DNA from 2 places in the Geobacillus sp. E263 genome. Region 1 is predicted to be linked to the other one. Evidence: a T-box and tRNA genes for the amino acid it is inferred to sense, from the RefSeq annotation. Region 1 holds a T-box; the other holds one or more tRNA genes.
What was found. The T-box of region 1 lies ahead of trpS (tryptophan--tRNA ligase). A T-box ahead of a tRNA ligase gene usually reads a tRNA of that ligase, here a tRNA-Trp.

Region 1 (6,436 bases):
GCCCCCTCTGCCTATACTGATGGACAAATAGGTTTAGAAGTGAGGGGTATCGTATGCTGTATCTGCATGATGTTTGGGTCAATTGGTTTGAAGGGGAAGAGAACGGATACAACGTATGTCATTTCCATGAATGGCGGAAAGATGATCAAGTGGAACTGCTCGATCAAGTACCGCTTCTCAAAGTGTCTTCTGCGCTATTCAACTATATTGAAAACAGTTTATCGGAAATCCCAAAGCAGCTTCTTGAAGACGTATATCAAAAAGCATATGTGCGAAAAAATCATGAACGCATTCAGCTTGATTATTGTTTTGTCATTACAGACGGTTATGGCATTCTTGCTGTTGATACGATTGGTTATAACATTCCGATTCGGAAAAGCCGCCTTATTCCGAGACAGGAGCAGCTAGTATACGAAATGGTCGCTGAACATCAAGAAGAACCATATCCGCTGCCTGCTCATGAAAAAGAGTATCATATTTTGTCGCCCTCCCCTGAATGGATGATGGGACTTACACGAAAGGAACGACAGCTTAAACAACTTTTATTTATGGCGCTTGACCAACTTCATTTGACGAAAAACGTTGCAGAGGTACGCTACTGGTATACGGAATGGGCGCCGCAAAAATATCCTGATATTCAAAAAATGTCGTTTGAAGAGGCATGGCAGCACTTATACGAAGAGACAAAATACGGCTGGTCCGACAAACATGAGCAGCTATGCGAAAAATTAATTAAAGGACAGCCGTTTTTTGAAAAGCTTTGGGAAATGGAACAGGAGCCAAAAGTGAATTAAGAAAAATAAAGTCGCAATGATGAATGATATTTCTGCCAGAGTCAGCATAGGAAAGCTTAATAAGCATATAAAACATATAAAAAAGCAAGCCATCGTTCGGCTTGCTTTTATTATTGTTTTAGCGTCTTCTTCCAAGCCCTATCGCTTGTTCCATTTTTTCAAGCATTTCCGTTGCTACTTTGTTTGCTTTTTCTGCTCCTTGGTCAAGCACTTGGTCAAGCGTGCTGCTTTCCAACAAGTCGTAATATTTTTCTTGGATCGGAGTAAGGGTGTCAATAATTACTTGAGCAAGATCAGCTTTAAATACGCCATATCCTTTCCCAGCATATTCTTGTTCAAGTTCTTCAATCGTTTTATTGGCTAAAATCGAATAAATGTTAAGGAGATTGGAAATTCCCGGTTTATTTTCTTTGTCATATCGGATGACGCCTTCAGAATCGGTTACAGCGCTTTTTATTTTCTTTTCAATCGTTTTGGCATCATCAAGAAGTGTAATAAACGACTTTTTGTTTGGATCCGATTTGCTCATTTTTTTCGTTGGATCCGTAAGTGACATAATGCGTGCACCGATTTTTGGAATGCGCGGTTCTGGAATCGTAAAAATCTCTCCATACCGTTTGTTAAATCGTTCCGCTAAATCGCGCGTCAATTCAATATGTTGTTTTTGGTCCTCTCCAACAGGAACGATATCGGTTTTATACAAGAGAATATCCGCAGCCATCAATGGAGGATAGGTAAGCAGCCCAGCACTTACCGCTTCTTTTCCTGCCGATTTATCTTTAAATTGAGTCATTCTTTCTAGTTCACCGATATAAGAAATGCATTGCAGTATCCAACCCGCTTGGGCATGGGCAGGAACTTCCGATTGAATAAACAAAGTAGCTTTATTCGGATCAATGCCGACCGCCAAGTAAAGAGCGGCTAAGCTGCGAATGTTTTTTTGCAGTTCTTCCGGATCTTGCGGAACGGTAATCGCGTGTTGATCGACAATGCAAAAATAGCAGTTGTATTCATGCTGCAATTCCACGAATTGCCGCATTGCTCCGATATAGTTACCAAGCGTAATGACGCCGCTTGGCTGAATTCCTGAAAAGCTCGTTTTCATAACACCACTCCTTTTTTATCAATTTAAAAAGGCCCTACCCCCTGAGAGTTAGGGACGATAGGACCGCGTTGCCACCCTAGTTATTGCACATGACGTGCAATCACTTTGCCCATGCTTTTTATATGCATGGCGCCTTGATAACGTAAGGCAGACGTCCAAAGCCTACTAAAGCCAACTGCTCATTCAGCCGGATGCTCGAAAGCCCATTCCATATTGCTAGCCGCTTGTTCGCACCACCCACAAGCTCTCTGAAGGCATCGCAATATGTACTCTTCTTTCTCATCGCATGTTTCATATGATTGATTGCTTTATATTATAAAACAATGCGATAGTTGCTGCAACTTTATCGTATGGCATATCCGGCGGCAATCATCAAGAGAAACAGAATAAGTCCTGAAAACAAGAAAGGATACGTAATGGCGAATTTTTGGGGATGAACCGGCTGCTCAGCGGATATTCCTTGCAGCTCCGCTAGATAACGTTTCGCTTTCGAACTGCCTTTGCGCAGCTTCCGAAACCCATATGCAAAACCGTTAAAAAAACCCTGTTCATACACGAATAAAAACCCGCCGATCACGAGAGGCAAAAGCGAAAGCAAAAACGTAACATTGACAAAAGAAAGAAACGTCCATTCTCCCCGAAATAGAACGATAAAGAAACTAATGATTAACATGGCTGCCGTAAGCAGGCATGTACTTCTAGCAATTGCCTTCATTTTATGCCCCCTAAACAGCTAAATTTTCAGTTTAATTGTATCACAAATAAACTCCGAAGATTTCTGTTTCCATAGCCAATTAGAAATATAAACTTTGAAGAAATTATTAAAGGAATTATATTAAGAAAAGAATATAAATTCTTAAAAAAGCCTATATTCATATACTTTGAATTCTAAATTTGTCGAAAAACATTATATTGTAAGCGTTTTCTTAGATAGATGGTGAAAATTTTTTGTTTACATTTCGTGAAAATATCATTAAAATTCAAAGTAACTGTATAGTTGCCTAAAACAAAAAATTAGAAAATTTCTATTCAAAAAAATAAAAAAATTATTTCCAAATATACTAATACTATATATAATAGTTGGTAAGCAAAATCTTCTGAAACATAACATTCAGAAGATTTTTAATAAGTTACATACCATTAAGGGGGGACTTTTTAGTGAAGAAGAAACTATCATTGTTTCTGGTGCTTCTTTTGGCTGTAACCACGTTTCTAGCAGCCTGCGGAGGCAACAACGACACAGCAAAAGACAAGGACGGCTCCGCAAACAAGCCGGACGAAAAGAAAGAGCAAGTGCTGAATTTGCTTGAAACTCAGGAAATTCCATCGCTTGATTCCGCGCTTGCGACAGACCAAGTATCGTTCATCGTGTTGAACAACGTGATGGAAGGCCTTTACCGTTTAGGCAAAGATAACAAGCCGGTTCCAGGTGTGGCGGAAAGCTATGAAGTAAGCGAAGATGGCAAAGTTTACACATTCAAACTCCGCAAAGATGCAAAATGGTCGAACGGCGACCCGGTAACGGCGCATGACTTTGTATTTGCGTGGAGAAGAGTATTAGATCCGAAAACAGCTTCCGAATATGCCTACATTATGTATGACATTAAAAACGCAGAAGAAATCAACCAAGGCAAATTGCCAGTCGACCAGCTTGGCGTAAAAGCGCTAGATGACCATACGCTTCAAGTAGAATTGAAAAATCCAGTTCCATATTTCGTAAGCTTAACGGTATTTGGCTCGTTCATGCCGCAAAATGAAAAATTCGTTAAATCGCAAGGCGAGAAATATGGCTTGGAAGCAAACACGACGCTTTACAACGGTCCGTTCGTATTAAGCGAATGGAAGCATGAACAAGGCTGGACATATAAGAAAAATCCGAACTATTGGGATAAAGACAATGTGAAGCTAGAAACAATCAATGTCAAAGTCGTAAAAGATACGGCAACAGCTGTAAACCTTTATGAAACGAAAAAAGTTGACCGTGTTGGTCTAAGTGCAGAGTTTGTTGATAAATACAAAAATGATAAAAACTTCCATACATTCCTTGAACCATCTATTTTCTGGCTGCGCATGAACACGAAAAATGAATTGTTGAAAAACGTCAACGCCCGTAAAGCGATTGCCATGGCGGTTGACAAAGAAGCGCTTGTTAACACGCTTTTAAATAACGGTACAGTTCCTGCAAACTACCTAGTTCCTAAAGATTTTGTTCAAGGTCCAAACGGAAAAGATTTCCGTGAAGAAAACGGTGACTTAATAAAAACAGATGTCAAAGAAGCGAAAAAATTATGGGAACAAGCGAAAAAAGAGCTTGGCAAAGACAAATTCACCATTGAATTGTTAAACTACGACGATGATGTTGCGAAGAAAATCGGCGAATACCTTAAAGAACAGCTTGAAAAGAACTTGCCTGGCCTTACTGTGAATATTAAACAACAACCATTCAAACAAAAGCTTGAGCTAGAAAGCAACATGCAGTATGATTTATCCTTCTCTGGCTGGGGTCCGGACTATCAAGACCCAATGACATTTATCGATCTTTGGGTGACAAACAGCCCGCACAACCAAACTGGCTGGTCTAACCCAGAATACGACAAGCTTGTTAAAGATGCAAAAACAACGTTGCTAAGCGATCTGCAAGCCCGCTGGGATGCAATGTTGAAAGCGGAAAAACTCTTGTTTGAAGAAGTGCCGATCGCGCCGCTTTATCAGCGTGGTAGAGCGTACTTGCAACGCGAGTATGTAAAAGATATTGTTATTCACCCATTTGGCGGAGATTTCAGCTTTAAATGGGCGTATATCGAATAATAGTTCTGCAATAATTGCGGAGGAGAGTATATGTGAAAAGCATATACTCTCCTTTTGCCTGAAAAGGCGAAAAATGTCGAAAAAAGGAGAAGATTCTAATTATTACCCGTGGTGCTAGTTGAGCTTTAGCGCTCAACTAGCCCAAGTGTAACCAGGGAATAAGCTAACAATATACCGTCTAGTGCCACTTCAAATCCGATAATCGAATTGGCTCGGATCCCCGTGATGCGATAGTGGTCAACCAGAACCGAGAACACCGTCTCGATCACTTTGCGTTTTTGTTGGATCCATTTCTCCCATGCCTCGGACGCACGATGTTTCTGGTTTTTTCGAGACGGAGTCCAAAGCGCCATTTGGTATTCTTCGTACAGCCTTTTTTGCAAGTCACGGCTAATGAATCCTTTGTCCCCAAAGTTATACGGGTGGGGAATTTGGGTCATCACGCTTTCGGCTGCGATTCGATCGTGGCAAGATGCTTCCGTCACCACATACCCCATTGGCAGCCCTTGATCGGTCACTTGAAGGTGTAGCTTCAACCCGTAGTACCATTGCTTTTTGGAAGCGCAATACCCGATGTCGGCGATCTCTTGAAACCGTTTGACGCGATGCATTCTTGCCGTATGGCACAATGGGAGCGGCAAGCTGTCCACGACGGCATAGGCATGATGTTGGCCACGTTTTGCCAGCTCATGGCGGATCCATTTGATAGCGAAGCCAAGCGCCCGGCAGCGGCGGTTATACCGGGAACGTTCGAGAAACGAGCCGTTTGTGAACAAATTTCCCGTGACAAAACGATGCCACGCCCGTTCAGAAGTAAAACCGAGCAGCTTTCCTAAAAGATGAATGGCGATGATGACAGCGTCCTCTTGCTTGACCAAATGGCGATTTCGACGATGAAGATGCACCTGAATGCATGAAAGTTGAGCAGAAACAAAAACGAAAATGGCGGCATATTGCTTTTGAATCTTGGCCCGATCTGTAGTAAAATGAAAGTGCTCTTGCATAGGGATCCTCCTTTTTAATGGTTGGTTGCACTTTCATTTTAAGGGGATCCTCATGCAAGGGCTATTTTTATGCTTGTTTGAGTTTATCTAGCACCACGGGTTCTAATTATTATGTTGGAGGAGGTGCTCCAATGGCGCGATATGTGATCAAACGGATTGTGTATATGGTCATTACGTTATTTATTATCGCGACGGTGACGTTCTTTTTAATGAAATTGCTTCCCGGTTCACCATTGCAAAACCAAGAAAAACTCACGCCAGAGCAGCGGCAAATTATTTTAGAGAAATACGGATTAAACGATCCGGTTCCAGTGCAATATGTCCGCTATTTAGGCAATTTATTAAAAGGGGATTTAGGCGTTTCGTTCCAGTATGATAACCGCCCTGTAACGGAGTTAATCGGGGAACGAATCGGACCATCGGCGCAGCTTGGTTTTCAGGCGATTGTATTTGGTACTGTTGTTGGACTGTTGCTTGGCATTTTTGCGGCGATTCGCCATAACACGTGGGGAGATTATACGGCAACCGTTATTTCCGTATTAGGAATCTCCATCCCATCATTTGTGCTCGCCGGGTTTTTGCAATACTTTATCGGCGTAAAATTGCAATGGCTGCCAGTCGCGTTTTGGGAAGGATTTGAATACACGATTCTGCCAACGCTTGCGTTGTCGGTTAGCGTTATCGCTAATATCGCCCGCTTTATGCGCACGGAAATGCTGGAAGTA
Region 2 (6,436 bases), 1.3 Mb from region 1:
GCCTATGCTTCGCTTAGAAGTGGGGGCTTCTTGGTAAAAAAAAGATAAAAAAAGAAGCGGCTATTGACCGCTTTTTCATTGCCCCCCACTATCCGGGTTGTCTTCTTATCACTTTATCGCTTGCAATTACAACAAAAAGCCAGCCGTTAAGGCTGGTTTTTTGCATAGCGTCCCAGGAGAGATTCGAACTCCCGACCGACGGCTTAGAAGGCCGCTGCTCTATCCAGCTGAGCTACTGGGACATAGTATTATTTACACTCCTATTTTTCAACAGCTGCCTCTTCCTCTACCAGCTGATTCAAAGATGCTGGATGCGTCGAGGCAACTCGCAGCGAATTCAATGATGCATCGCTCGTTGCTCTATCCAGCTGAGCTACTGGGACATAGTGTTATTTACACTCCTATTTTTCAACAGCTGCCTCTTCCTCTACCAGCTGATTCAAAGATGCTGGATGCGTCGAGGCAACTCGCAGCGAATTCAATGATGCATCGCTCGTTGCTCTATCCAGCTGAGCTACTGGGACATAGTGTTATTTACACTCCTATTTTTCAACAGCTGCCTCTTCCTCTACCAGCTGATTCAAAGATGCTGGATGCGTCGAGGCAACTCGGAGCGGATTCATAGATGTAATGCTCGTTGCTCTATCCAGCTGAGCTACTGGGACATGGTGTTATTTACACTCCTATTTTTCAACAGCTGCCTCTTCCTCTACCAGCTGATTCAAAGATGCTGGATGCGTCGAGGCAACTCGCAGCGAATTCAATGATGCATCGCTCGTTGCTCTATCCAGCTGAGCTACTGGGACATGGTGTTATTATACTTATATTTTTAGCTGGCTGTCTCTTCCTCTACTAGCTAACTCAAGGAAGCGGGATGCGTCGAGACAACTCGCAGTGGATTCATAGATGTAATGCTCGTTGCTCTATCCAGCTGAGCTACTGGGACATGGTGTTATACACTCTTTAGCTTCGCTGCCCCTTCCTCTACTAGCGAATTCAGGGAAGTAAGATGCGTCGGGGCAACTCGGAGCGGATTCATAGATGTAATGCTCGTTGCTCTATCCGGCTGAGCTACTGGGACATGGTGTTATTATACTTATATTTTTAGCTGGCTGTCTCTTCCTCTACTAGCTAACTCAAGGAAGCGGGATGCGTCGAGACAACTCGCAGTGGATTCATAGATGTAATGCTCGTTGCTCTATCCGGCTGAGCTACTGGGACATAGAATTATTTACACTCCTATTTTTTCAACGGCTGCCTCTTCCTCTACGAGCTGACTCAAGGGAAGCCAGATGCATCGAGGCAATGCTCTAACAGTTTTTAATGATATTGCGACAACTAGAAGCAAGAAAAAAAAGCGGGTGATGGGAATCGAACCCACGACGTCAGCTTGGGAAGCTGAAGTTTTACCACTAAACTACACCCGCACAATTGGAGGCGGCACCCGGATTCGAACCGGGGATGAAGGTTTTGCAGACCTCTGCCTTACCACTTGGCTATGCCGCCAAGAAAAGCGGAAGACGGGACTCGAACCCGCGACCCCCACCTTGGCAAGGTGGTGTTCTACCACTGAACTACTTCCGCAATTGGCTGGGCTAGCTGGATTCGAACCAGCGCATCACGGAGTCAAAGTCCGTTGCCTTACCACTTGGCTATAGCCCAATGTATCATCATTTCATCGCTTGCTAAACTTCATTTTAAGGTTTATACAGGGGCAGTAGGAATCGAACCCACACCGGAGGTTTTGGAGACCTCTGTTCTACCATTAAACTATGCCCCTATATCATATCATTCAAACCGCCAATCCAAAGGGAGCGGATTTACACTCTTCGAAGTCTATCCACTTCCCTACCTATCCCAAATAAACATGAAATACTTAACTTGCCGTTCTAATGGAATTTAAAACTCTACATGACTAAAGCCAAGAGTTTTTGTATTTACTCTTTAATAGACATTATGTATAAAAGTTATGTATATGTATGTAAACTCTTCTCATGGTCGGGAAGACAGGATTCGAACCTGCGACCCCATGGTCCCAAACCATGTGCTCTACCAAGCTGAGCTACTTCCCGAAATGGCGCGCTCGAGAGGACTCGAACCCCTAACCTTCTGATCCGTAGTCAGACGCTCTATCCAGTTGAGCTACGAGCGCACATTACTTTATGAAGCAAAAGACGAAACTTAAAATTCATGATTCCTATCTTAGCAAAACGGCGTTTTATCACTAAATTACTTCTATTTTATATATGTTCATTCCCTCAAAACTAGATAACCGTCTGTTTGGAAGAAGCCGTTTTGCGTAGGCGGCCTACGCTTTTCCGTTGTCTAGCTCCTAGCGTCCTCCACTTTTCGCTTTGTCTAGCTCCGGTGCCTAGCTCTCTTGCGCCAAATAACCTTCTCCCTTGAGGTGCAAGCACCTCTACGGGTGAAGAACATTTGGCTTCGAGAGCTAAGCGCGGCACCTCCGCTTTTCCGCTTGGTTAAGTCCTCGATCGATTAGTATCCGTCAGCTCCACGTGTCGCCACGCTTCCACCTCGGACCTATCGACCTCGTCATCTTCGAGGGATCTTACTCGCTTGACGCGATGGGAAATCTCATCTTGAGGGGGGCTTCACGCTTAGATGCTTTCAGCGCTTATCCCTTCCGCACATAGCTACCCAGCGGTGCCCCTGGCGGGACAACTGGTACACCAGCGGTGCGTCCATCCCGGTCCTCTCGTACTAAGGACAGCTCCTCTCAAATTTCCTGCGCCCGCGACGGATAGGGACCGAACTGTCTCACGACGTTCTGAACCCAGCTCGCGTACCGCTTTAATGGGCGAACAGCCCAACCCTTGGGACCGACTACAGCCCCAGGATGCGATGAGCCGACATCGAGGTGCCAAACCTCCCCGTCGATGTGGACTCTTGGGGGAGATCAGCCTGTTATCCCCGGGGTAGCTTTTATCCGTTGAGCGATGGCCCTTCCATACGGAACCACCGGATCACTAAGCCCGACTTTCGTCCCTGCTCGACCTGTCCGTCTCGCAGTCAAGCTCCCTTGTGCCTTTGCACTCTACGAATGATTTCCAACCATTCTGAGGGAACCTTTGGGCGCCTCCGTTACCTTTTGGGAGGCGACCGCCCCAGTCAAACTGCCCACCTGACACTGTCTCCCACCCCGATAAGGGGTGCGGGTTAGAATTTCAATACCGCCAGGGTGGTATCCCACCGGCGCCTCCACCGAAGCTGGCGCTCCGGCTTCTCAGGCTCCCACCTATCCTGTACAAGCGATACCAAAATTCCATATCAGGCTGCAGTAAAGCTCCACGGGGTCTTTCCGTCCTGTCGCGGGTAACCTGCATCTTCACAGGTAGTATGATTTCACCGGGTCTCTCGTTGAGACAGTGCCCAAGTCGTTACACCTTTCGTGCGGGTCGGAACTTACCCGACAAGGAATTTCGCTACCTTAGGACCGTTATAGTTACGGCCGCCGTTTACTGGGGCTTCGGTTCGCACCTTCAGCCTTGCGGCTTAAGCGCTCCCCTTAACCTTCCAGCACCGGGCAGGTGTCAGCCCCTATACTTCGCCTTTCGGCTTCGCAGAGACCTGTGTTTTTGGTAAACAGTCGCTTGGGCCTTTTCACTGCGGCTCTCTCGGGCTCATCACCCAAGAGAGCACCCCTTCTCCCGAAGTTACGGGGTCATTTTGCCGAGTTCCTTAACGAGAGTTCTCCCGCGCACCTTAGGATTCTCTCCTCGCCTACCTGTGTCGGTTTGCGGTACGGGCACCTCTCACCTCGCTAGAGGCTTTTCTTGGCAGTGTAGGATCGGGGACTTCGGGACCGATGGTCCCTTCGCCATCACGGCTCAGCCTTTGCGCCAGACGGATTTGCCTATCTGGCAGCCTAACCGCTTGGACAGGCTATTCCAGCAGCCTGCTCGCCCTACCTTCCTGCGTCCCCCCATTGCTCAAACGGTGAGGAGGTGGTACAGGAATCTCAACCTGTTGCCCATCGCCTACGCCTTTCGGCCTCGGCTTAGGTCCCGACTAACCCTGAGCGGACGAACCTTCCTCAGGAAACCTTAGGCTTTCGGTGCAGAGGATTCTCACCTCTGTTTTCGCTACTCACACCGGCATTCTCACTTCTAAGCGCTCCACGAGTCCTTCCGGTCTCGCTTCGGCGCGCTTAGAACGCTCCCCTACCGATGACCAACGGTCATCCCACAGCTTCGGTGGCACGTTTAGCCCCGGTACATTTTCGGCGCAGAGTCACTCGACCAGTGAGCTATTACGCACTCTTTAAATGATGGCTGCTTCTAAGCCAACATCCTGGTTGTCTGGGCAACTCCACATCCTTTTCCACTTAACGTGCACTTTGGGACCTTAGCTGGTGGTCTGGGCTGTTTCCCTCTCGACCACGGATCTTATCACTCGTAGTCTGACTCCCAAGGATAAGTCATTGGCATTCGGAGTTTGACTGAGTTCGGTAACCCGATGAGGGCCCCTAGCTCAATCAGTGCTCTACCTCCAAGACTCTTCCCTTGAGGCTAGCCCTAAAGCTATTTCGGGGAGAACCAGCTATCTCCAGGTTCGATTGGCATTTCACCCCTACCCACACCTCATCCCCGCACTTTTCAACGTGCGTGGGTTCGGGCCTCCAGTAGGTGTTACCCTACCTTCACCCTGGACATGGGTAGATCACCTGGTTTCGGGTCTACGACGACGTACTAAACGCCCTATTCAGACTCGCTTTCGCTGCGGCTCCGTCTCTTCGACTTAACCTCGCACGTCATCGTAACTCGCCGGTTCATTCTACAAAAGGCACGCCATCACCCATAAACGGGCTCTGACTACTTGTAGGCACACGGTTTCAGGTTCTCTTTCACTCCCCTTCCGGGGTGCTTTTCACCTTTCCCTCACGGTACTGGTTCACTATCGGTCACTAGGGAGTATTTAGCCTTGGGAGATGGTCCTCCCTGCTTCCGACGGGATTCCCCGTGTCCCGCCGTACTCAGGATCCACTCGGGAGGGAACGAAGTTTCGACTACAGGGCTGTCACCTTCTCTGGCGGGCCTTTCCAGACCGCTTCGTCTACCCCGTTCCTTTGTAACTCCCATGTGAGTGGTCCTACAACCCCAAGAGGCAAGCCTCTTGGTTTGGGCTGTTCCCGTTTCGCTCGCCGCTACTCAGGGAATCGCGGTTGCTTTCTTCTCCTCCGGGTACTTAGATGTTTCAGTTCCCCGGGTGTGCCCTCCATACCCTATGGATTCAGGTATGGATACTGCCCCATTACGGGCAGTGGGTTTCCCCATTCGGACATCTCCGGATCAACGCTTGCTTACAGCTCCCCGAAGCGTTTCGGCGTTTGCCCCGTCCTTCATCGGCTCCTAGTGCCAAGGCATCCACCGTGCGCCCTTTCTAACTTAACCATGCGAAAACAGCTTCATGCTTGCCGCCTTCGCTTCTCGGCTTCTTCCTATGTCTAGCTTCGGCGCCTAGCTCTCTTGTGCCAAATAACCTTCTCCCTTGAAGTGCAAGCACTTCTGCAGGTGAAGAACATTTAGCTTCGAGAGCTGATCGCGGAGCTGATCGCGGCGCCTCCGCTTTTCCTTCCGGTTATCTAGTTTTCAAGGAACGAAACGGCTTCTTGAGTCTGCTTCCCTGCAGTTTTGCGTCGAGGAATCCAGCTTCCCCGAATCTGCTAGAAGACGCAGACGCAAAGCAATTGAAGGAATAAATGTTCCCTCAAAATTGAACAAGGCTACTGCCTTGAATCAACTTCTCTGCTACCTTGTGTCGAGGAATCCTGCTTCCTCGAATTCACTAGCAGACGCAGACACAAAACGTTTGAAGGAATGGGTAATGTTCCCTCAAAACTGAACAAGGCTACTGCCTTGAATCAACTTCTCTGCTGCCTTGCGTCGAGGAATCTAGCTTCTCTGAATCCACTCGTAGACGCAGACGCAAAGCACTTGAAGGAGTAGAATGCTCCCTCAAAACTGAACAAACCCGAAGCGCCCACCTTATTTCACACACATACAGTCCTTAGAAAGGAGGTGATCCAGCCGCACCTTCCGGTACGGCTACCTTGTTACGACTTCACCCCAATCACTTGCCCCACCTTCGGCGGCTGGCTCCCTTACGGGTTACCTCACCGACTTCGGGTGTTGCAAGCTCTCGTGGTGTGACGGGCGGTGTGTACAAGGCCCGGGAACGTATTCACCGCGGCATGCTGATCCGCGATTACTAGCGATTCCGGCTTCATGCAGGCGAGTTGCAGCCTGCAATCCGAACTGAGAGCGGCTTTTTGGGATTCGCTCCCCCTCGCGGGTTCGCAGCCCTTTGTACCGCCCATTGTAGCACGTGTGTAGCCCAGGTCATAAGGGGCATGATGATTTGACGTCATCCCCACCTTCCTCCGGTTTGTCACCGGCAGTCCCCCTAGAGTGCCCAA

Region 2: it encodes a tRNA-Trp, which carries the amino acid that the T-box ahead of trpS (tryptophan--tRNA ligase) is inferred to sense. The anticodon was not compared.

What each region holds. Positions count from the first base shown of each region.
Region 1 is NZ_CP041632.1:2,650,056-2,656,491, reverse strand. It holds gene FNL97_RS13625 (YjbA family protein) at 54-794, shown strand; gene trpS (tryptophan--tRNA ligase) at 913-1,899, opposite strand; T-box leader at 1,947-2,191, opposite strand; gene FNL97_RS13615 (DUF3899 domain-containing protein) at 2,243-2,614, opposite strand; gene FNL97_RS13610 (peptide ABC transporter substrate-binding protein) at 3,058-4,707, shown strand; gene FNL97_RS13605 (IS982 family transposase) at 4,833-5,711, opposite strand; gene opp3b (oligopeptide ABC transporter permease) at 5,843-6,436, shown strand, end outside.
Region 2 is NZ_CP041632.1:1,302,207-1,308,642, reverse strand. It holds tRNA gene FNL97_RS06825 (tRNA-Arg) at 169-242, opposite strand; tRNA gene FNL97_RS06820 (tRNA-Gly) at 1,357-1,427, opposite strand; tRNA gene FNL97_RS06815 (tRNA-Cys) at 1,433-1,506, opposite strand; tRNA gene FNL97_RS06810 (tRNA-Gly) at 1,513-1,584, opposite strand; tRNA gene FNL97_RS06805 (tRNA-Gln) at 1,588-1,662, opposite strand; tRNA gene FNL97_RS06800 (tRNA-Trp) at 1,710-1,780, opposite strand; tRNA gene FNL97_RS06795 (tRNA-Pro) at 1,996-2,072, opposite strand; tRNA gene FNL97_RS06790 (tRNA-Arg) at 2,076-2,152, opposite strand; rRNA gene FNL97_RS06785 (23S ribosomal RNA) at 2,477-5,411, opposite strand; rRNA gene FNL97_RS06780 (16S ribosomal RNA) at 6,032-6,436, opposite strand, start outside.